3 regions of the Fontibacillus forbon genome follow, and region 3 is predicted to be linked to each of the others. Evidence: riboswitches for the same ligand, from Rfam matches in the RefSeq annotation. Region 3 holds a riboswitch; each other region holds the start of a gene.
What was found. A riboswitch is a leader RNA that binds a small molecule or an ion and turns the genes downstream of it on or off. The one in region 3 is predicted to bind thiamine pyrophosphate.

Region 1: linked by a shared signal. The riboswitch ahead of ACLB09_RS21690 (ECF transporter S component) and the one ahead of ACLB09_RS17075 (ABC transporter substrate-binding protein) in region 3 are both predicted to bind thiamine pyrophosphate.
Region 2: linked by a shared signal. The riboswitch ahead of tenA (thiaminase II) and the one ahead of ACLB09_RS17075 (ABC transporter substrate-binding protein) in region 3 are both predicted to bind thiamine pyrophosphate.

What each region holds. Positions count from the first base shown of each region.
Region 1 is NZ_JBKGFV010000006.1:118,073-125,284, reverse strand. It holds gene ACLB09_RS21705 (helix-turn-helix domain-containing protein) at 1-294, shown strand, start outside; gene ACLB09_RS21700 (DUF4097 family beta strand repeat-containing protein) at 849-1,730, shown strand; gene asd (archaetidylserine decarboxylase) at 1,755-2,549, opposite strand; TPP riboswitch at 2,706-2,817, shown strand; gene ACLB09_RS21690 (ECF transporter S component) at 2,931-3,632, shown strand; gene ACLB09_RS21685 (ABC transporter ATP-binding protein) at 3,637-5,274, shown strand; gene ACLB09_RS21680 (energy-coupling factor transporter transmembrane component T family protein) at 5,271-6,077, shown strand; gene ACLB09_RS21675 (YheC/YheD family endospore coat-associated protein) at 6,137-7,212, opposite strand, start outside.
Region 2 is NZ_JBKGFV010000005.1:184,586-191,797, reverse strand. It holds gene thiM (hydroxyethylthiazole kinase) at 1-595, opposite strand, end outside; gene tenA (thiaminase II) at 644-1,330, opposite strand; TPP riboswitch at 1,492-1,595, opposite strand; gene ACLB09_RS19750 (hypothetical protein) at 1,685-2,032, opposite strand; gene ACLB09_RS19745 (ATP-binding protein) at 2,105-3,367, opposite strand; gene ACLB09_RS19740 (DUF2804 family protein) at 3,495-3,623, opposite strand; gene ACLB09_RS19735 (hypothetical protein) at 3,610-3,801, shown strand; gene ACLB09_RS19730 (LysR family transcriptional regulator) at 3,894-4,805, opposite strand; gene ACLB09_RS19725 (peptidase) at 4,956-6,203, shown strand; gene ACLB09_RS19720 (DUF116 domain-containing protein) at 6,263-7,212, opposite strand, start outside.
Region 3 is NZ_JBKGFV010000004.1:278,206-285,417, reverse strand. It holds gene ACLB09_RS17100 (TatD family hydrolase) at 1-125, opposite strand, end outside; gene ACLB09_RS17095 (HD-GYP domain-containing protein) at 323-937, shown strand; gene ACLB09_RS17090 (ABC transporter ATP-binding protein) at 991-1,794, opposite strand; gene ACLB09_RS17085 (ABC transporter permease) at 1,815-2,585, opposite strand; gene ACLB09_RS17080 (MTH1187 family thiamine-binding protein) at 2,582-2,875, opposite strand; gene ACLB09_RS17075 (ABC transporter substrate-binding protein) at 2,922-3,923, opposite strand; TPP riboswitch at 4,117-4,229, opposite strand; gene ACLB09_RS17070 (cold-shock protein) at 4,464-4,664, shown strand; gene ACLB09_RS17065 (cold-shock protein) at 4,762-4,971, shown strand; gene ACLB09_RS17060 (sensor domain-containing diguanylate cyclase) at 5,158-6,639, shown strand; gene ACLB09_RS17055 (CcdC family protein) at 6,614-7,117, opposite strand.

The DNA.
Region 1 (7,212 bases), on a different contig from region 3:
CAGGAAGTGGCGAATTATTGCTCCCAGCATCCGGGTTTGCCTCATAAAGTCGAGGATTTGGCCGCCCGTGCCGGATTGTCGCCGCGTTATTTTTCAATTAAATTCAAAGAAATCATCGGGCTTTCCGTGCAGTCCTACATTATCAAGACCCGGATCGACCGGGCGCAGCACCTGCTTCTGCACGCGGGGATGAACGTGACCGAGGTGGCCGACGCGCTCGGGTACCGCGATATCTTCTTCTTCAGCCGCCAGTTCAAGCAATATACCGGAAAAAGCCCTTCCGAAATCCGCTAGAAAAAAATTTCCCTTTGCTGTTTCACTTGCATGCTGGACGGGTAAATAGTTTTTATTGCCGAGATCTGGGAGGAGGTGTACATCATGGGAAAAAGACGGCGGATGCGCAGCCGGGAGTGTTCGGTACCGGGGAGCAGCATTTTTAGAAATCGTTTTCGCCGGTCGAGACGGCACGACCGGGAGGAAGAAACCTGGTTTTGATCTGTTCATCGATCTGGCTTGTTAAGTCATTTCCAACATCAATTCCATGCGTCTTAAAAATCGCGACTTTGCGATCGGACGTTAATATAGCATACTTAGTTTACCAAACGGTCGGACAGGGGCTCCCTGCTCGGCCGTTTTTTTGTTGTGTTCCGTATCTGTCCCTGGCCGTCCGCTTTGAGTTTCCTTATCGGCGTTCGCTGCTAATGGCGGTCTTAGTTCTCCCGACTTTAGTCCAGGAAAGTTCTGGTCCGCGGGCTATGTTCTTTTTTTCACCGGGAGATTATGATGGTAGCATTAACGTGGTGTACGCAAAAATACATAAGAGAGTAGAAAGTTAAGGAGGAAGTGGAATGAACAAGAGACTTATGCCGATAGCGGTGACAGCGGCGTCCGTTGCGCTGGTCATGCTTGCCGGATGTACAGGGGTGGATGAAAAAGCGAAGGAAGCCGTCGGAACGACGGTGGGGGCTCTGGAGAAAACCGTAGAGAACGCCGTTGACAATCAGGTCAATAGGGTGAAAGAGAGCAGGGAAGCTCTGGAGTTGTCGACGTCGTCTCCGGTGAGCTCGGCTTCGGGGATCACGCTGGAGAATGCGGTCGGAGATATTGAAGTGAAGCAAATCCCGGGCAAGGAAATTACCGTTGAGGTTAAAATTTGGGCCCAGAAGAGAGCGTCTCGCGAGGATGATCTCAAAAGCGTGTTTGAACAAGCGACCGTCTCCATTAAACCTGACGGAAACAAAGTGGAAATCTACACGCATGCCAAAGACGACCCCGGCAAAAATCTTTGGGAATGGGGCCAAAAAAACCTGAATTATTCGGAGTTCAGCATCGATTATGTGATCGGACTGCCCGAAGGAATTTCTACTTTTGACATCGACAGTGATGTCGGCGACGTAAGTCTTGCCGGATTGAAGGGAAGCTATCAAATTAAGAACGATGTCGGAAGTATCGAGGTCATGGATGCAAGCATTACCGGGGAGTCGAAGATCAGTACCGCAACGGGCAGCATAGATCTGGGGATTTCGCGGATGGAGAGCGGAGGAAGTTTATCCGTGAAAGCGGATATCGGCAGCATTGATGTGGATTTAACGGATTTGCCGGACGTTGATCTGGAAACGAAGGCCGATGTCGGCGATATCAGCGGAGCCCCGAAAGGCAAAAGCCAGCGGGGAAGCGGCGGGCCGCTTCTGTCGCTTGAAACATCCGTAGGGTCCATCACCGTAAATTAACGGTAACGGACCTTCCGTCAGGTCTTATTTGGAACGGGGAAAGAAGACGCCAAGCGGTTCGCCCATCTTAACCTTCTGGCCGACGGCGCGTTCCGGGGAGGGCGCAAACGTGCCGCTTTCGGTCAGGAGAACGACGGTGGAACCGAATTCGAAATAGGCGAGGTCATCGCCCTGATTCCAGCGGGTGGCTTTGGCATCGGTATAGCGGATGCTGCTTACGTTCATAGCGCCCACCTTCACCACGGCGATTTCCCCGCGTCCGTGCTTTAGATACGTAATGAGCCGCTCGTTGCGGCTAAGCACGTTTTTCATCTGTCTCATGGCAAAATCATGGACAGGATAAACCTTGCCCTTGATATGTTCGCTTTCAAGCAGCGTGCCGGCGGCCGGAGCATGGATACGATGGTAATCGGTCGGACTCAGGTAGAGGACGAAGGCGTATCCGTGCAAATAGCTCTGCATGCGCGGCGAATCGTTAAGCAACTCCTGCAGGGTGTAATCCTGTCCTTTGACGTTCAAGATCGTGCCGGAGCGGATTTCCCCCATAAAAGTAATGAGCGCATCCACCGGACTAATCAGTCCGTCGTCACTCTGATGGACCGGACGCATGCCGCTCTTCAATTTGCGCGTGAAAAATTCGTTTAAGGTACGGTATTCTTTCAGTTCCTTCTCTGCCTCGTGCAGAGGTATGCCGTATGATTTTGCGAACCAAGGAATCATATAGCGGCTCGCTTGCGAATGCGAGAACCGGCCCATAAGTTTGGAAATCCATTTCCGGGAGGTCAGTTCCGTCATCCATTTCATCCAGTTTGCGGCCAAATCGTATCCCCCTAACACCATGATCAACGGGACAAAGATCCCTTTTCCACTTCCGCTAATATTGACATAGAATAGTTCCGAAATCAATAACGAAAGTGCTTTCACTATTTTTTGCTTGATTATTTGGAAAGATCTAGAGTATATTAATTCCAATCGCATATGGGATACGGGGGCTTGAGTGAATCAGGCTGAGATGGCAGCATATCCCGCTGCAGACCGTTAATCTGAACTGGATAATGCCAGCGTAGAGAATCTAACGTCCGGAATGTATGTATGTTGTTTATTGCACATGCATTCTCCCGTGGACCTAGTAACCGTCTGAGCCTATTCAGCCGGTTTTTTGTTGCGTCCAAAAATAGTTGGTCTAGAGGAGGAGTTATTATGCAAGAGATCACCAATCAAAAGGATCAAAGCAGTCAGCCAGGTCAGTCAGGCCATTCAGGTCCGTCGGATCGGCCAAGTCAACGGAATCAGCAAACGGAATCTCATTCTCCGGCTCTTCCGAAAAGAGGCCTGAAACTGAGCGACATCCTGGTGACGGTGCTGGTGTCGCTAGTACTCGGCGTGGTTTATCATTTCTGGAGTTCGGTATACAATCTGTTCTCCCCGTTATTCCCTCAAGCCGATGAACTGGTGTACGGGATGTGGTTTATAGCTCCGACGCTCGTGTTCCTTCTGATTCGCAAACCTGGCGTAGCTTTACTTGCCGAAGTGGCGGCCGCCCATGTGGAAATTTTGTTCGGCAGCGAGTGGGGGGTTCAACTGGTGCTCTACAGCGTGCTTCAGGGGTTGGGCGCAGAGCTTGTATTTGCTTGTTTCCGGTACCGCAAGTTTTCGCCTTCCGTGGCCGCTTTGGCGGGAGTTGCGGCTGCGGCGGGATCGATTATTCCGGATATTTATTACGGCTATGTGGCCGATTACGAGACCTGGCTGTTGATCGCCAAATATGCAATGCGAGCCGTCAGCTCTGCCTTGATTGCGGGTTATCTTGCCTATGCTTTGGCCAAGGCGGTGGAAGCCACCGGCGTTACCTCACTGCTTCGCCCCGTAGCTGCAAAGGATTACGCGGCTCTGGACGATTGATGCCATGAGCAGTTTACCGTTTAATGCTACAACTTGGGGAACAGGCGAGGGAATAAACGATAGGCCCCAACCCGCTGCCGCGGTGCAAGATTTGCGGCTGAAATTTCCGGGATACGATACCTTCGTGTTTAAGGATCTCTCTTTTGAAGTGCTGCGCGGGGAGAAGCTGTTGCTTCTCGGGCCGAGCGGCTGCGGGAAGTCGACGCTGCTGCAGGTGCTTGCCGGTATCATCCCGGGGCTTGTTGAAGTCCCCCTGAGATGCTCGGGGCAAATCCTCCCTTCTTCCTGGGGAATGCTGTTTCAGGATCCCGACACTCAATTTTGTATGCCCTATGTCGATGAGGAACTGGCTTTTGTTCTGGAAAACCGGGGAGTCCCCAGAGAGGAAATGCTTCCCCGAATGCAGGAGGCACTGAATCAGGTAGGACTTCGCTTGGAGGCGGTTCATCAACCGATTGAATCGCTGTCCCAAGGTATGAAGCAGCGGCTGGCTCTAGCCTCCATATTGCTTATGGATCCTGAAGTTTTGCTGCTTGACGAACCCTCAGCCTTGTTGGACCCTGAAGGGCGGAAGCAGATTTGGGAAGCCGTACGGCAGGTAGCCGAACACCGGACATTGATTATTGTCGAACACCGCATTGAGGAACTGCTTGAATTGGGCCTGGTGGACAGAGTCGCCTTGTTCGGACCCCAGGGACAATTACTGGGGCAAGGAGATCCGGATGAACTGTTTCCCCGATTCCAACAGGAGCTTGAAGCGTATGGAATCTGGCATCCCGGTGTCTGGAACCGGTTCCGGGCGACCTCAGGCGTAAAGGAACAGCCAATGCGTTTGGAGCAGACGGAGCATCCGGATGACTCGAACCACCCGAACCACCCGAACTATCTGGAGCATCTGGAGCAGCAACCTCTCATCGAACTTTCCGGCCTTCGAGGCTTCCGCCGGAGCCGGCCTGTCATTCAAGTGGACCGGGCCGAGGTGTACCCCGGAGAATTTATCGCTGTTACGGGTCCTAACGGAGCGGGAAAAAGCTCGCTGCTGCTAGCCCTGATGGGTCTGCTTCCTACGGAAGGGGAATATGGTTTGTGCGGAACCCGGACCGGCGGGAGAAAGCACCGGAAACGCCGGGTGCAGACCGCGAGAGAGGTCATTGGTTTCGTTTTTCAGAACCCGGAATTCCAGTTTGTCGAGAATGAGGTGGAGAAGGAGATTGCTTTTTCACTGCGTGAAGAGGGTGTCTCACCGGATGAGATCAATCGGCGGGTAGAGCAGGCACTCGATCAATTTGGCCTCGCCGGAATGGGACGGCGCCATCCGTACCAGTTGTCGCTTGGACAAAAGCGGAGGCTAAGCGTGGCGGGAGCCGCGGTTACGGGGAAATCCATCCTGCTGCTTGATGAGCCTACGTTTGGACAGGATGCGGTGAATACGTTCGCGATTTTGAATTTATGCGAGGAATTGAGATCCGGGGGGACGGCCATCATTATGGTGACCCATGAAGAGCAAATTGCGGAGATGATGGCGACCCGCAGATGGGAAGTCAGGGACGGGGTAATGACCGACCGCGGTTTGACGGAACGGGGGACCGGCATTGCCCGGGGGAAGTCGCGTGAATATTGTGGCAACCTGGTGACGGTATGAAGGGACTGTTGATGCCTTCCTACCGGACCTGGATGCACCGCGCCAATCCGGTGTTCAAGCTGGTTGCCGTAATTTTGCTGTTCCTCCTCGGTTTATTTACGCATGAGATTGATTTTATGTTTTACCAGGCGGCCGTGTTCACGTTGCTGCTGTTTTGGCTCAGCGGATACGCCTTTTGGAAAGTGCTGCTCATCGTATTGTCCTTTGCTCTTGTGTTTATTTCTTCTTCTTCGACGATGATTTTGTTCGGTAAGGGGGATCACGTCTGGTGGCATTGGGGGCTGATCACCATTACGGAAGAAAGCTTTTACCGGGGTCTCCACATCGGATTTAAATCGGTGACCTTTGCGGCGGAAGGCCTGCTGTTCGTCCTGACGACATCCTCCGTGGAGTTGTTTTATGCCTTGATGCAAAAAGCCAAGCTTCCTCCCAAATTTGCCTACAGTTTTATGGCCTCCGTCCGGCTGCTCCCGATGGTATGGGAGGAGTTCCAAATCCGCCGGAATGCGCTCCGTATTAGAGGGGCTCGGAGGATAAAGGGGCCGCGGGGATGGATCACGGGAATCAAACTGTATGCGGTTCCTCTGCTGTCCCAAAGCATCCGGAGAGCGCATCGCGTAGCGGTTGCGATGGAGACGAAGGCTTTTGACGGGAATGGCCGCAGGACGTACTATTATCACTCCGTCTTTTCGAGGTACGATCTGCTGATTGCATTGCTCCTAGTTGCGGCGGTTGTTTCCGCTATTGTGTTAAGCGGCATGTTTCCGCTGTATTCCGTCGCGGATGTAAGATATTTGCGTTAAAAACCAAAACGGCTGCCCCTTGGACGGAGTGCAGCCGTTTTTCTTTTGAAGCCAAAGATTCACTGCATTTTCCCCAAATAGGGAGGAACCGGGGAAGGTTGTTCTACCAGATAGCGGGCAAACGCCATCGGTTGACGATAGGTTTCTTTCCAGGTTTCGTTCATTTCGGCTTTGCGGAATCCGTAGCGCTGATCCCTGCCGTTGCATTCTATGAAGTAAGGGTGGCCGTTCGGAGTCAGGCCGATATCCAGTCCGAGATCGCCAAGCAGCGGCAGGCAGGAAGATAACCGTCTTGCAATAGCCAGCGCCAGCGCCTCTACATGGGATAGGATGACGGGAACGAGATGAGGGGGCAAGGCTTCGGTTAACAACGCTGGTGCGGGATAGGCTCCGCCGCCTTTGGCCACGTTGGAGATAAAGCTGCCCGGCGGTGCGGCTTTGGCGAACAGGCCTGTGACTCCCCATCTTCCGGTCAGCCCGCGCTGTACCGTAACGCGGAGATCGATCGGGCGATGATTGAATTCCGCCAGCGGAATCCGTTCTTGAAGAAGATATGGCACGCGCTGCAGGAGCCGTCGCAACCAAGGCGGAGGTTCCTCTTTTCTTAACCGCACGGCGCTTCCGGCTTCCTTTCCTTTGGAAGCGGGGAACTGGATCTCCCAATAATTATCGCGCAGAACCAGCCTCATGATTCCTTGGCCCACCGAGCCGCGGACCGGCTTTAGAATAAGGTCCTGATGCCGTGCCATCATTTCCTGCAGGGAAGCCCAGGAAGCGGGGGCGGTCTCGGGTAAATAAACCCGTAGCGAGTGATCGCCCCATAACAAATTGTGGATGTAATCTTTTCCGTATCGGTTGTTTACGTTAAAAATCTTCTTTCCTTGCGAGCTGAGCGCCTGAATTTTTTTGCGGGCCGCAGGGTCGGTATACAATGCCCGGTTATGAATCACGGACGGAATCGGCATGAGCGTCTTAACGTAGTCACGTCCGTCATAGATATAGACGATGCATTTGTTTTGCTTCAGATCCATATCCCCCAAACGAAGAAAACAGGGAGTTAATCCGTATCTTCGCGCGGCTTCCTCATAGTTGGCTAGCGACTCCTGACCGGTCTTTCGCCGGGGGATTCCCCTGT
Region 2 (7,212 bases), on a different contig from region 3:
CCGTGCCGGTTACCTGAGTCATCAGCGCGTCTCCGCCGCTGATCACCCGGCACAGCTTGCCGTCGGTGATAACATCTTCGCGCCCGGTAATGGCTACGACGGTTCCCAGTTCCTTCGCGGCCCGTACGGCCAGAACGGCATTGTCGTAGCTTCCGCTCTCCCCGGCGTCCACGCCCTTGATCTCGCGGGCTTCACCGACGAGATGGGCAATTTCCGCCGCATTGCCGCGTACCAGCGAAATCTTGACGTCTCGTAATATCCTCAGCGCGGATTCCGTCCGGAACCGGGTTGCTCCCGCCCCAACGGGATCAAGTAACACCGGCACCCCGTTTGCGTTGGCGGAGAGCCCGGCTATCACCATCGCGTCCACCAGTTCGGCGGTCAAAGTTCCGATATTCAGTACCAGAGCTCCCGCAACTTTGGCCATATCGGCAACCTCTTCGGGAGCATAGGCCATCACCGGCGAGGCGCCCAGCGCATAAAGCCCGTTTGCCGTAAAATTGGTTACAACCACATTGGTCATGTTATGAACCAGCGGTTTTGCTTTTTGCATTTTCGTTAGGAGAAAAGACAACTCTTTTTCCAGCATACTCATGTTCATCCACCTCTCACTTAGCTTTAATATTGCGTCAAAGATTTAAGCTCACAGCACCGCTGCCTGCATCGGAACCGGCCATACCTCCTGCTTATAAGCCATGTCCCAAAACATATACTCCAATTGACAGCTATGCATAAAATGTTCCCTCATCCGCGCACGTTCAGCAGCGGTAGCCGCTTCCGCCCACGCATCCACTTGCATCCGCATTTTTGTTGTAGCATCGCCTGCCTGATCTCCGTAAAACGAGATCCAGTCGCAGAACGGATGCGAATCATCGGGGCGTACTTCCTCCATCAAGGTTTGACCGATTTCCATATACGTCCAGGGACACGGCAGCAGCACCGCCATAATTTCACCAAGGCTGCCTTCATGAGCAACGGTCAGCATATGCCGGATGTAATGGTGTGCGGACGGCGCTAACGGATAACCCTGCAATGCCTCGTAAGTCACCCCGGCAGCCGTGCAGAAATTTTGATGCGGATGAACCTCGCTATGCAAAATAAAATGGATCTGCTCTTGAAACATCGCGATGTCCTCGCGTCGTGAGCATTTTGAAATCGCAATGCCGTAAATCCGCATATAGGCATTCAAATATTCGTAATCCTGTTTGACGTAATGGATCAACTGTTCCCGGCTCAGCCTTCCTTCCGCGATGCCCCGTACAAAAGGATGTTCAAAGATTGCCTGGAACAAGCCGTCCGCCTCACGGCGAAGCTCTTCAGAGAAACTCACCTTTCCCACCTCCGATTGAATAAATGACATTAAGAACCGAAAGTACCGCTAGCGGGTCCGTACATTCGTTATTATGGAGCCCAATAAGCACCAAAAAAGCCGCCCCGGAAACGGAGCGGCTTCATCTGCGTGAACTAAACAACCAATCTGCATGAAGATGTAAAAGGCCGGCTCCACTTTCCTACGCTAGTACGAACTAGATCAGGTTCAAAGGGTCCAAGATTGATTCTTGTCTCAGCCGAACACGGCTCCCCTAGTGGACTTCCTATTCTATTGTTTATAACTGTACTCAGGTTTACAAGATCTGTCAAACGTTTTGAAATTTCAAGGCCTAGCAATGCGTTTCCTGCTTCTTTACTTCTTATCGACCTGCAACACCATTACGGGTTTAAGCGTATAGGTATTCTTGATTTTCTCTTCTGCGATCACGTTCAATTTCACCAGGCTCGCGATTTTGGCGGAATCCGGTTTGGATAGCATGCGCCAAAGCTCCAGGTCCGGCAGTGCCTCGTACAGTTTCTGCTCATCGTATTCCCTGCGGTTCTGGGAAACAAGCTTCACCACATGGGTGCCAAGGTCCAGATTCACCGTCTCCCGCTCCCGGCAATAGTCCAGAATGGCCTGCCGCAGCTCCGTAAGCTCTTCTTCCAGCTCCTTTTGGCTTTGCTTCACTTGATAATATCGTTCCACGATCTTGTCCAAGCTTCTCACGCTCCTCTATATCCATGGATATGCCGGAGCGGGCCTTTTTAGGCCCATTTTCGGAACAGATAATTAGCCCGCCGCCTGTTCGGACAGAGGTAGCTTGATCGTAAACCGGGTTCCCGCCCGATGAACGCTTTTCAAGGATACCGTGCCTCCCATCGCCTGAATCGCCTGGTACGAGAAGGACAGCCCCAGCCCCGTTCCCTTCGATTTGGTGGAGAAAAAGACGGAGCCGAGCCGTTCGATCTGATCCTCCGTCATCCCGATTCCATTGTCCTCAATGATCAGGGTAGCTTTGCCGCCCGCAGCCGTAAGATCCAGGGAAACCTTTCCGCCCGGGATTTCGTAGCAGGCTTCAATCGCATTTTTTATCAAGTTCATAAGCACTTGTTTGGTTTTCTCGGGATTTGCCAAAATCCAGACGGGTCCGGCAGCGTATTGGCCATCCAACCCGACATTGTGCATATTCGCATAGGGACGCATTACCTCCATAGTAACCTGTAGAAGATGACGCAAATCCGTCGGTTCCTGATGATCCTTTAAGGGTTTTGACATGGAAAGATATTCGGAGAGAATATATTCGGTACGTTCCAATTCGCTTACGCAAATGTCGATGTAACGGTGAACACGGTCCCGTTCCAGGGCAGACTCACGGATCAGCTTTAAGAACCCCTTCACGGCCGTTAGCGGATTCCGCACTTCATGGACCAATGATGCCGCAACCTGGCTGATCATTTCCACCTTTTCATTTTGCGCATAATTGATAACAACTTTCTTTTCGATGACCGCCTTTTGAAATAACGAGATCAGTAACCAGTTACCGAAAAAATTTTGAACCGGAATAACGATAATATGAAACATTAAATTGTCTTCAAATGAATTGGGATTATGCAAGTACACAAGAAGAAGTGAAATGAGGGAGAAAACGGAGCCGGCCAATAAAATAACGGGCATCTTCCGCCGCGAATTCAGATAAAGCTTCCGGAGAAGTAGGGACAAGGGAAAAATAATGGTCATTAGCAGCATCGCTACGCCTGTTCCGTCACCGCCCAGATACAAACGGTACAGCACAAACTCCAAAATCAGAATGATCCCTGTCTGCAAGCCGCCGAAGATAAGTCCAAAGAAGACTATGACGTACCGGATGTCAAATAAGTACCCGCTCACCGCACTCGCTCCGAAGGTCATGGAAAGAAACAGACTGATTACGCTAGTGATGACTATAAACTTCTTCGTAAAGTTCCGGGGCTGATCCCGGTAGTAAACATTAAACATCAGAAAGGGCATCAGCGCAAAAAACAACTGGAGAATTATCTCTTTTAGAACGGTCATCCGAAGTCACCCTTCATCTCTGGACATAAAAATTAGGTTTTTTATAATAATTCCATATTTATATGTTAAACCCTTTAATCCCCAGGCTAACCATGACAGATCTCTCCGTGAAGGCGGCGCTTTCCCATCACCAGTTGTTCACCGCATGTCCGATAAAAGCTACCAAGTTCTCAATTTTGATAACCCGCCCGTCGTCCAGTACGGCTTTTCCCGTAAATGTACCGAATAACTGGTGGCATTTATTGTCTACGAACAACAGCTATAATCCGTTCAGACTCATCCACTCGTTCCTTGCCATCTGGGGCCGCGGATATTCCGGCAGCACCCGCTGCGGATCCATCTCTTTTCCCCACCCGGGTCTTCAGCCCCTCTCCGGCTTTCCAGCCGGCTTGTTCTTCATGCTGCATGACACCCTTCCGTTTCTGGGTTTCTAATAGCAATTCTAATCCATATTAGCTGTTTTGATAATCCATGTTTTGGAATTATTCAACCTTGAGTCGTTGGGCCGTTTTGCGATATGGTCATTTCAACCCTTCGTGCTTTCCACCGACTCCTCCAAAGCCTGAACATAAGCCAGCGCCAATTTGGAGAGCGCCGCATTTTTGTGGCAAATCCATCCGACATTGATATTTTCGCCACAATCAAGCGGAACCGGGATAATCTCGTTCCCGTTTAAATCCGAACTGAGAACCCCCGTAGAAATCGTGTATCCGTTCAGCCCGATCAGCAAATTGAACAGCGTCGCCCGGTCGTTAACCCGGATGCTTTTCGGATGGGACAGGGTACTGAGGATTTCCTCGGAAAAATGAAATGAATTGTATTCCCCCTGGTCGAACGATAAATAGGGATATTCCTGCAATTGATCAATCGTGACGATCGCTTGCTTGGCAAGCGGATTTTGGATGCTGATGAAAATATGCGGCTTAGCCACGAATAAACTATTGAACTGGAGGCCGGCATCTTTTAACAACTTGTTGATGACTTTGGCATTGAAATCGTTCAAATAAAGAATACCGATCTCGCTTCGCCGTGACTTCACGTCCTCGATGATTTCATACGTTTTCGTCTCCCGCAACGCCAACTCGTATTCTTCATGCCCGTATTCCCGTACCAGATTAACAAAGGCATTTACGGCAAATGCGTAGTGCTGGGTGGACACCGAAAAGTGCTGCGGAGGAAGCTTGCCGTTCAGGTAGCGGTTCTCCAAAAGTTCGGCCTGCTCAACGACCTGACGGGCGTAGCTTAAAAACTCGGAGCCTTCGTTCGTCAAGGTAATCCCCTTATTGGTACGTTCAAATATCGTGATCCGAATCTCTTCCTCCAAATCCCGGATTGCGTTGGATAGACTGGGCTGGGAGATGAACAGCCGCTTGGCCGCCTCATTCATGGAGCCGCGGCCCGCGACCTCGATGACATATTTCAGTTGCTGCAAGGTCATGGATTTCCCCCCACTCTATTGGTCTTATCCTCCTATTTTAGAAATGAATACACGGCTTGTGCAACATTTCGGCGGATATCCCGTCTGGGGTATATGAGAACAGCCAAAGAGAATCACACTAACTAACCAACATGCAGGAGGACTTACTCGATGAAAAAGATGAACAAAGCAATCGCTACAGCATCCCTATTGGCTATGACCGCTATCCCGTTGGCCGCATTCGCGCAAGATGTGCCGCCAGCGACTACCCCTCATCCGGGAGCTCTGATTCTGAACCAGGCCAAAGTAGTTCCGGGCACGTTGGGACAGATCACCGACTTCGTCAATGATCAAACCGGTAAATTCATCACCGTCACAGGTCGCGGATTGTCACAAACCGACCAAAGCGAAATTATTTTATCCATCACGAAAGATACCAAAATCGTTGACTCCAAAGGCAAAAAAGTTGCTCTGAAAACGATCGTGGATGAAAAGAAAGCCGTTAAAGCTTTCTATAGCCCAAACATTACCAAGAGCTTGCCAGCCCGCGGAACCGCTTTGACGCTGGTCGTTCAGGACCAAAATTTTGCGGCGATCGACGGCACGGTAACCGAAGTTAGAGATAACGGCATTTTAGTTAAGGGAACCGAATTGTACTCCGGCATCGAAGACAGCATCGTTCTGCATTTTGCCGATAAAGCCCAGCTTGTGGATCAAAACGGCAAAACCGTAACGGCGGCCGACATTAAAGCCGGAATGACGGTTAGAGCTTTCTACGGCCCGGCCGTAATGATGAGCCTCCCTGCTCAATCAACGACAAACTATGTTGTTGTAAACACGGAAAGTGCGGAAGGGGAAACGCAAACGCCTAGTGAGGAGGCACCCGGTACGAACGGAGTCATTACGAATATTGCGGACAACAAAATCACCGTAATCGGTAATTCGCTGGAACAGGGCGGTACCAACTACATTATTCTGACCGTGGATGAAAGCACGCAAATTCTGGATGAAAGCGGGAAAGTGCTGACGAAAGATGACCTGAAAACGGATCTGCGCGTTAAGGCATACTATCCTGAAATCATGACCATGATTTACCCGGCTCAATCCCATGCGGATAAGATCGTAGTGCAAGCCGCGGAAGCTCCAAAAGTAGTTGGAACGGTTAAGGCTTCCGAGCTGACTTCGGACGGTAAAATCTATGTCAATGTCGGTTCGGACGATTCGACGGACAATGATGTAATCTTGAATATCACTGAAGAAACGGTAATCATCCCGACGTTGGGCGGAGACACGGCTTTGAGAGCCGGCACGAAGATCGTCGCCTACCATTCGCCGATGATGACCCGCTCGTTGCCTGGCATGACCAACGCTGAAGTCATCATCGTTACGGATGACAAGGATGCCGTAACTCCTCGATAAGAACGGGTTTAATAAAAGAACCTTCAATCCGCCCGGCGCGGAATTGAAGGTTCTTTGTTTTATTGCATACGATTTAGTAATCTGCTCAGATCGATGTCCGTAACCAATCCGGTCTCATGCCAATGCTTGATGCAGCCGCTATTATTCAGAAGCACGCATTGCGGTTCATATCCCAGTCGTTTGGCCTGATATCCGCCGGATATGAGGTTGAGGATACATGCCACGCCGACGATGCCGACCTTCCCTGGTTGAATATGCTGCCGGCCGAAAGCCGTCGATGCGTGCGGAATGATGAACACTTGAAAGCCATGTTTCTTACCGAGGTCAGTGATGAGTTTGACCTGACAGTCCTTGCTGCAGCTCCGGCAAACATAACCGTTATCCGTTGCAACAGCTTTACAGCCTGACTCTCCTTTTTGCCGCATGCAGATCGGAAGGAGCACTCTCTTTTGTTCCGTATTCAAAAAATTCTCCCTAAACGCCCGGTTCATCATTTCCGCACCGACCATATTGAGATGATATTCCACCCGGCCACGGGTACAAAAGATCATGTTTTCTTTCCATTTGAGACGCTGAGCGTGCTGGTCGATGTACCGCTCCACATGAACTGTGTATCGTCCCAAGGCGTCCCGGCTTCGGGCTTCAAACCATTTCCCCAAGTCGACCGCCTGGTTTAGAGTTCGTCTGCCGTCTTCCCGGGATTTGCTTTTCAAGAAAGCAAGCCACTCGGCCATTCTGCGGCTTTCCTGCTCAAACTCGCCGGTGGCTTGAAGCCAGCCGATCAGATCAGCGAACCGGTTCACGCTCACTTTCGGATCTATCTGCTGCGTGCCCCGCAGGAGAAAGGGATTCAACATCCCTTTGATTCGTTCGATAAGGGTTCTGATGCGGCCACCTCTGGTCTTCCAGCTGTAAACCCCAGCCAGCATTTTGCCTCCGTATTTATGAAGGAATGCCGCCCGGCTGCCGTAACTGATCCAAAGCACGCCCAGCATTAAAAATTCCAATC
Region 3 (7,212 bases):
AATCCGTATTCCTCTGCATTTTGCAGGATCCGGTGTCTGGCTTCTTCCTCGTAGTGATCGAGATGGATATGAGCGTCGATCAAAGGGAAGAAGGAATCCGAATTAGACTTGATACGGGGGTTCATAAGGTTGTTTCACTCCTTCTGCTTAGGTATATTTCCTCAAGGATCTCTTTGAATTCACCAAAATTCGTCAAATATCCCTATGCATTTTCATAACTTTTGACCTATAATGTTAAAGAGTTCCATTACAAAACTACCAATTTTTGCGCTTTCGGAATTTGCAAATGTAGTCAGACTTGGGCATTAGGAGGCAGGGGCCGGTGGTTGCTTCAAGAATTGAAATAGGACAACTGAAACTGGACCAGGATCCGGATGCCGGACAATGGCTTAAGGCGTTGCGGGACGTACATCCGGAAATTTATTATCATTCTTCAAGAGTAGCCATGCTGGCCGAGAAGATAGCGGTACCGCTGGGATTATCGGAGCAGCAAACCGAGCAATTGGTCAGAGGCTGCTTTTTGCATGATATCGGCAAAACGCTTATTCCGCGCGAGCTTATCACCCAGCGCGATCCTTTGACGAATGAGCAATGGGAAATGCTCAAGCACCATGCGGTCATCGGAGCACGTATGGCGGAAAGCAATCCCGGATTCGGGCAGGAAATTGTCGACATTGTAAGATATCATCATGAGCGGTGGGACGGAAGGGGCTATCCCGAGGGGCTAAGCGAGGAAGAAATACCGCTTGGAGCCCGGATTTGTGCGGTCATCGATGCCTTTGACTCGATGACCTCGAACAAAATTTACCGCCGGAGAATCAAATTGAGCGAGGCCAGACTGGAGCTGATTCGCCATGCAGGCACCCAGTTTGATCCGGAGGTCGTTCATGCCATGATGATACTGCCTGAACAGACATTGGATATTTATTCATTGTAAATAACGCTTATCCATGTTTAAGAAGCCAATCCGGCAGGCGGAGGAACCGCCTGTCAGATTGGCTTTTTGCGTTGTTCTTCTTTCATCCGCGCTCCGATCTCACGTTTAAGCTCCAAGAAGCCGGGATCCTCCGTCAGGTCTTCTCGCCGGGGCCGGGCAAAAGGCACATCCACCCGGTGAAGCACGGTGGCCGGTCGGCCCGATAACAAATAGATCGTATCGGACAGAATCAGCGCCTCATCGACACTGTGCGTGATGAGAATCACCGACCGGCGGCTGTCCTCCCAAAGATCGAGCAGCCAGCGCTGCATGTCGCTCCGCGTCAATTCGTCCAGAGAGCTGAACGGCTCATCAAGACAGATCACTTCCTGCGGTGCGAGCAGTCCCCGAAGAAAGGAGGCCCGCTGTTGCATGCCTCCCGACAGCATGTGCGGGAAAGCTTTCTCAAAGCCGCCCAGCCCGGCCCGGTTCATCCATGCGCGTGCTTCTTCGCGCGCAGCCTCACTTGCTCCGCCTGTAATTTCACGGGCAAGCAACACATTGTCCAGCGTGTTCCGCCAGGGGAACAGGGCCGGCTTTTGCGGCACGTAGCTGATGAGCCCGCGCTGGCCGGTAACGTTCTCTCCTCCCATAAGGATGGTTCCCCGGTCCGGCTTCAGTAAACCGCCGATCACATGAAAGAGCGTGCTCTTGCCGCAACCGGAAGGGCCGATAATGGAAACGAATTTACCGGCGGGGAGAGATAATGAAACGTCGTTCAGCACCGGCAGATGTTGGCGGCGTTCGCGAAAGGCCAGGCTGATTCCCCGAATTTCCAATGATGCCGGAGGGGAGATAGGGGATGATTCCGTATGCATGATAGTCAAAAACCTCCCTTCTATTTGTCGTCCTTCGCCGGTTTATAACGGATCAGCCATTTTTCCAGCAGAGCGATTAGCCCGAACATGGCCAGGCTGATGGTGACGATAATGGCGATGGCGAGAAAAATTTTGTCCGTGCGAAAGGAAGACTTCTGCAGCATCATGTAGTAACCGATGCCTTTGTCGGCACCGATCCATTCGGCGATGACCGCGCCCATAACGCTGTATGTAGCCGCAATCTTGACCCCCGACAGAATGGAGGGAAGCGCGTGCGGAATCTCCAGCTTGGTGAAGATCTGGGCTTTGGAGGCCCCGGCCATTCTCATATAATCCAGCATGACGCGGTCGGCCCGGCTTAGCCCGTCCATCGCCGCCACGGCTACCGGAAAAAAGCAGACGAGCGTGATCACGATGATTTTCGGAAGAATGCCGAACCCGAACCAGATCATGAGCAAGGGAGCGAGTGCGATCGTCGGCACGTTTTGGCTAAGGATAATCAAAGGATAGAGCGATGATTTCAGGAACGGGACAATATGCAGCGCAAAGGCCACGAGCAGTCCGAAAGCCGTACCGATAGCGAATCCCATCAGCAAAAGGCGCAGCGTAGCCAAGGTGTGCTCCCACAAGCCGGCGGCGCCGGCCGATGCTTCCTTGGCGATATCGGCGGGACTCGGGAGGATCCACTTTTCAATATGAAAAAGCGAGGTCGCGGCTTGCCAAAGGATCAGAAACAGGATGACCGCCACTAAGGGCGGCCATACGCTGTTCCAAAGCTGGCGGAGTTTCATGGACGATATTTCTCGGTCAGCTTGTCCATACTGACGCCCTTGGGATTGTAAGAAATTTTGATTTGCGAGATGATCCCCGTGCTGCCGAATTCCATTACCGCTTCGTTCATCTGCTTGACGATGGCCAGCAGTTCCTCCAGATCGCCTTCCATCGTCGTTTCCAGCGGATTGACCTGGTACTTGACCCCGGATGCCTGAATAACCTCGATGGCACGGTCGACATAAGGGATTACGTCTTCGCCGTTCGGCGTTTTCGGTATAATCTGAATGCTTAAAAGTGCGTTTGGCATGGTTGTAGTTCATCCTCTCAATTTAGATTAGGAATGGCATGGCTTCTTATTGCTCAGGCAAAAAATCATTCGTAAAGGCTTTGTCGGTGTCGAGCGGTGTTTCGATCAGCTTGCGTTCATGCATCCAATCCGAGTAATTTTGCCAGACTTCGCGTTTTTGCTCGCCCCAGCGTACGGCATCGTCCTGATATTTCGGGCTAAGCCATTTCTGGCTGGCCACGACCAAATCCTTGTCCAATTCGGGAACGGCCTTCAGCAGGATGTCCGCCGATTCTTCCGGATGGTCAATTGCATACTGATAACCTTTCGACGTGGCACGCAAAAAGGCTTTAACGAGCTCTGGGTCACTTTCGATCGTTTTTTCATTCGTGACCAGGACCGGGGTATAATAATCCAGTTTATCCGAATAGTCTTTAACATATTGCATGTCCAGCGGTTCGCCGCGCAGTTCGGCCTCGATGCCTGTCCAGGCATAAAAAATCCAGGCGAAATCGATGTCCCGCTTAACCGCCGTGAAATAGTCGGCTTCACCCATATTAATGAATTTCACTTTGCTCACATCGGCTCCGGAAAGATCCATTACCGACTTCAGGATCGCTTCTTCCACGGGAGAGCCCCAGCCGCCGTAGGTTTTGCCCTCATAATCTTTAGGGGATTTGATGCCCCGGTCTACCGGAGCCGCAAAGCCGGAGGTGTTATGCTGAATCACTGCGGCGATCGATACGAGCGGGACGCCTTGGGTTCGGCCCTGGGTCACGCTCTCCTGGTAACTGACGCCGAAAGGAACTTCACCCGAGGCGACCATAGCGTCCGCACCGCCGGATCCCGGGAGGACGATATCGACATTCAGGCCTTCCTCCTTGTAGAAACCCTGTTCCTTGGCTGCATAAAGTCCGGTGTGGTTCGTGTTGGGACTCCAGTCCAGGACGACTTTTACGTTCTTTAATGTAGCGTGGATTTCTTTGTCGGAGGCTGCGGGTTCGTTTCCGGCAGGGTTGTTTGCTTTTTCGTTGTTTTGGCCGCAGGCCGTTAGGACTGTCAAGAGCATTCCGCACAACAAGAGTAGTGTCCATTTTGGTTGCTTCACAGAAATTCTCTCCTTTTCGGATAATGAATTTCCGCAGTTTCTCGTTCGTTCATGTCCTGAAGCGATTCTGAATGGCGACAGCGTCCCGGGGGATGAGGATACAAAAAAAGCGCCCCGGATCGGGACGCGTAGGTTCATGGCAATGAATAAATATGTCCATGCTAAACATTCTTCCTACGCTGGCATTACCCAGATCAGGTTAAAGGGTCAGTGTCTTTGCGGGACACAATCTCAGCCGGCCGATTTCCAGCTCCCCTGAACTATAAACTGCGGATTACACTAGTTATTATAGTCCGGCATCAATTTTATGTCCAGCAAGAGGTTGGTTTTTGATTTGCTTTTTACTTCCCGGCGGAGTATAATGAAAACAATTGAAGTTTTGAGAAGTGATATTCAGATATTGAAAAGAGTGTCAATTTCTAAAAATGAACTTTTTTCAATATGTGAATTTTTTTATGTAAAAAAGGAGCATGTTAATCTTTAAACAGGAGGTAATCTTTCATGGAAACAGGAACAGTAAAATGGTTCAACGCTGAAAAAGGCTTCGGTTTTATCGAAGTTGAAGGCGGAAATGACGTTTTCGTTCATTTCAGCGCAATCACAGGCGAAGGCTTCAAAACGCTTGACGAAGGCCAACGTGTACAATTCAACGTTGTTCAAGGCAACCGCGGACCGCAAGCCGAGAACGTCGTAAAACTGTAATGCAGGCATAACTGCTCTTAACGCGTGCGTTAAGGGCAGTTTTTGTTTTTTTATGAATACAGTTCGCCTGAGCAAAAGAACACTATAGGAGGTAATCATGAACTACCGTAAAAAAACGATAGAAGAAATTCCTGAGGAGAACACGCCGGTATGGTCTTGCATGAGCGAGGATTGCAACGGATGGATGAGGGATAACTTTGCGTTTGATTACATTCCGGTATGTCCGCTGTGTTCCTCTGAAATGGTTAAAGAAACAAAGATGCTTCCGCAACTCATTAACACCAACTCCATGAAAGCGGATCGTTAACCGATCCGGGCCTGCCTTAGAATAATAGTAAAGCTGCCTAGGGTGCTGCATTCAGCACTCCGGGCAGCTTTTTTGATTTCGGGAATGAGTAACTCGTAGAAAAGGATTGCATCAAATTGTGAAATCTAATATCTTTGAAATATTATGGACAACGATGCTACTGCAAACAATAGGAGGGAATTCCCCGTGTATAGTAACTTCAAGGTGGGATCCCAGATTCTTGAAATCCCCTCCAGCAAGAGCCAGAGGAGATTCGCTCTGCTGCTCGCCCTTCTCATAGTAATAATATCCGCGGCGGCGCTTCCTTTTGGAATGAAAGCCCTTCCTGCCTTCGGGCCTTTTCTGCCGATTTTTATTTCCTGGTTTATTTTTGGCGATCTGTTAACCGCCTTTATTTTGTTTAACCAATATCGTGCTTCCGGGGTTCCGTCTCTCCTGGTGATGTCCTGCACCTATCTCTTTACGGGGTTAATTACTGCATTGCACATCCTGTCTTTTCCGGGAGTGTTCTCGGAGGAAGGAATGCTAGGGGCCGACAACCAGACGGCGGCCTGGCTGTGGATTTATTGGCACGGGGGATTTCCCGTTGGAATTTTGTTATATTTATATGTAGGGAAGCGGTTCCCTAAGCCGATTTCATCCAAAAGTGAAATTTCAGCGTACGCGGCATTGAGCTTAGTACTTACTTTTATGGTTGTATTTTTATTGTTCAAATTGTCTACTTCGTGGAGTCATTTGTTTCCGGTGCTGGTTGAATCGGAAGGGTACTGGAATGTGTTGGCTTCCGGTGTCGGTCCAGTCGTAGGGCTCATTAATCTGGCCGCGCTTCTGATGGTGGCGGTCCGCTTCCGCGGACGCGGCGTACTGCATCTGTGGATTTCCATAGCCTTGCTTGCTCTGTTGTTCGATATTCTCCTCACGCTGTTTGCGGGAAATCGTTACAGTCTAGGCTGGTATCTGGCCAGAATCAATTCGGTTATCGCCGCAACGGTGGTGCTATGCTCGGTAGTTAACGAGGTGAACCGGCTGTTTATCCGGCTCTCGGACCAGCATAAGCAGCTCTTGCAATCCGGCAAACAGCTCGAGAAGGCAAACGAGGAACTTGTTCGCTTGTCCAGTCTTGACGGATTGACAGAGATTCCGAACCGAAGACGGTTGAATGAAATCATGAGCTGGGAACTGGTTGCTCCGGAAGAGAGGCAGACCCCGCTATCGTTATTGATTCTGGATGTGGACTCCTTTAAAGCATATAACGATCATTACGGGCATTTGGGGGGCGATCAGGTGTTGAAAACGATTGCCAAAACCATTTCCGCGGAAGTTAAGCCGTTTTTCGGATTTGCCGCGAGGTATGGAGGAGAAGAGTTTGCCATTCTGCTGTCCGGGCTGGATGCCCGGGGCACCTATGACGTTGCGGAAGGGATCAGGCTGGCCGTGGAAAATTTGCAGATCCCCCATGCCGGTTCATCGGCCACTCGGGAAGTGACCGTCAGTATCGGCGGGTTTTGTATACCGCCGTTTCACAAGATTAACGAAGACGGATTCATTTCCTTGGCCGATAAGTGTCTGTACGAAGCGAAGAACGGGGGACGCAACCGTTGCGTCGTTAAGGGATGGACCCGGGAGCACCGGCAGCCGGAGCCTAAGCTTGAGCCGGCGGATCGGTAATGCCGGTGATCGCGCGGTACTCTTTTAGCATAAACAATCTCCAGCGGAGAATCATGCCAAAGGCAAGCAAGAAGAAGACCGAGCCCGTTTGCAGGACGGAGATGTATTGCTCCACCACTTCGTGAAGCGCCAGCCGGATAACCAGAAGCCCGATCAGAATGTAGGCGAAGCCGGGGGAACGTTTGGCAAACACTTCACCGCCGACGATTTCGAAATGCGTGGTCCGGATTAACGGATAGGAGAAAAGCAGCGCCCCTACCACGAAAGCAATCAGTGCCCAGCTAAGGGGAATGTGCATCTCCGGTGCAATGAACATCGCGAATCCCGTGGCCATGCCGAGCGGCGGGATGATGATTTTCTTGATCGTCACGGGCTTGCGGCTGGCCTTCAGCCGGATAATGAGCACGGAGACCGCCATCAAGGCGGCGCCGATGGTTACGACCCATTGGATATAAGAAGAGTTAATCAGACTATTCATAATAAGGGATATCCTTTCATTGCTTAATATCTAATAGACGAGCGAGAATATTATACCATATCCTTAAGTTTGCCAAAAATTCAAGGTTTCTGTAC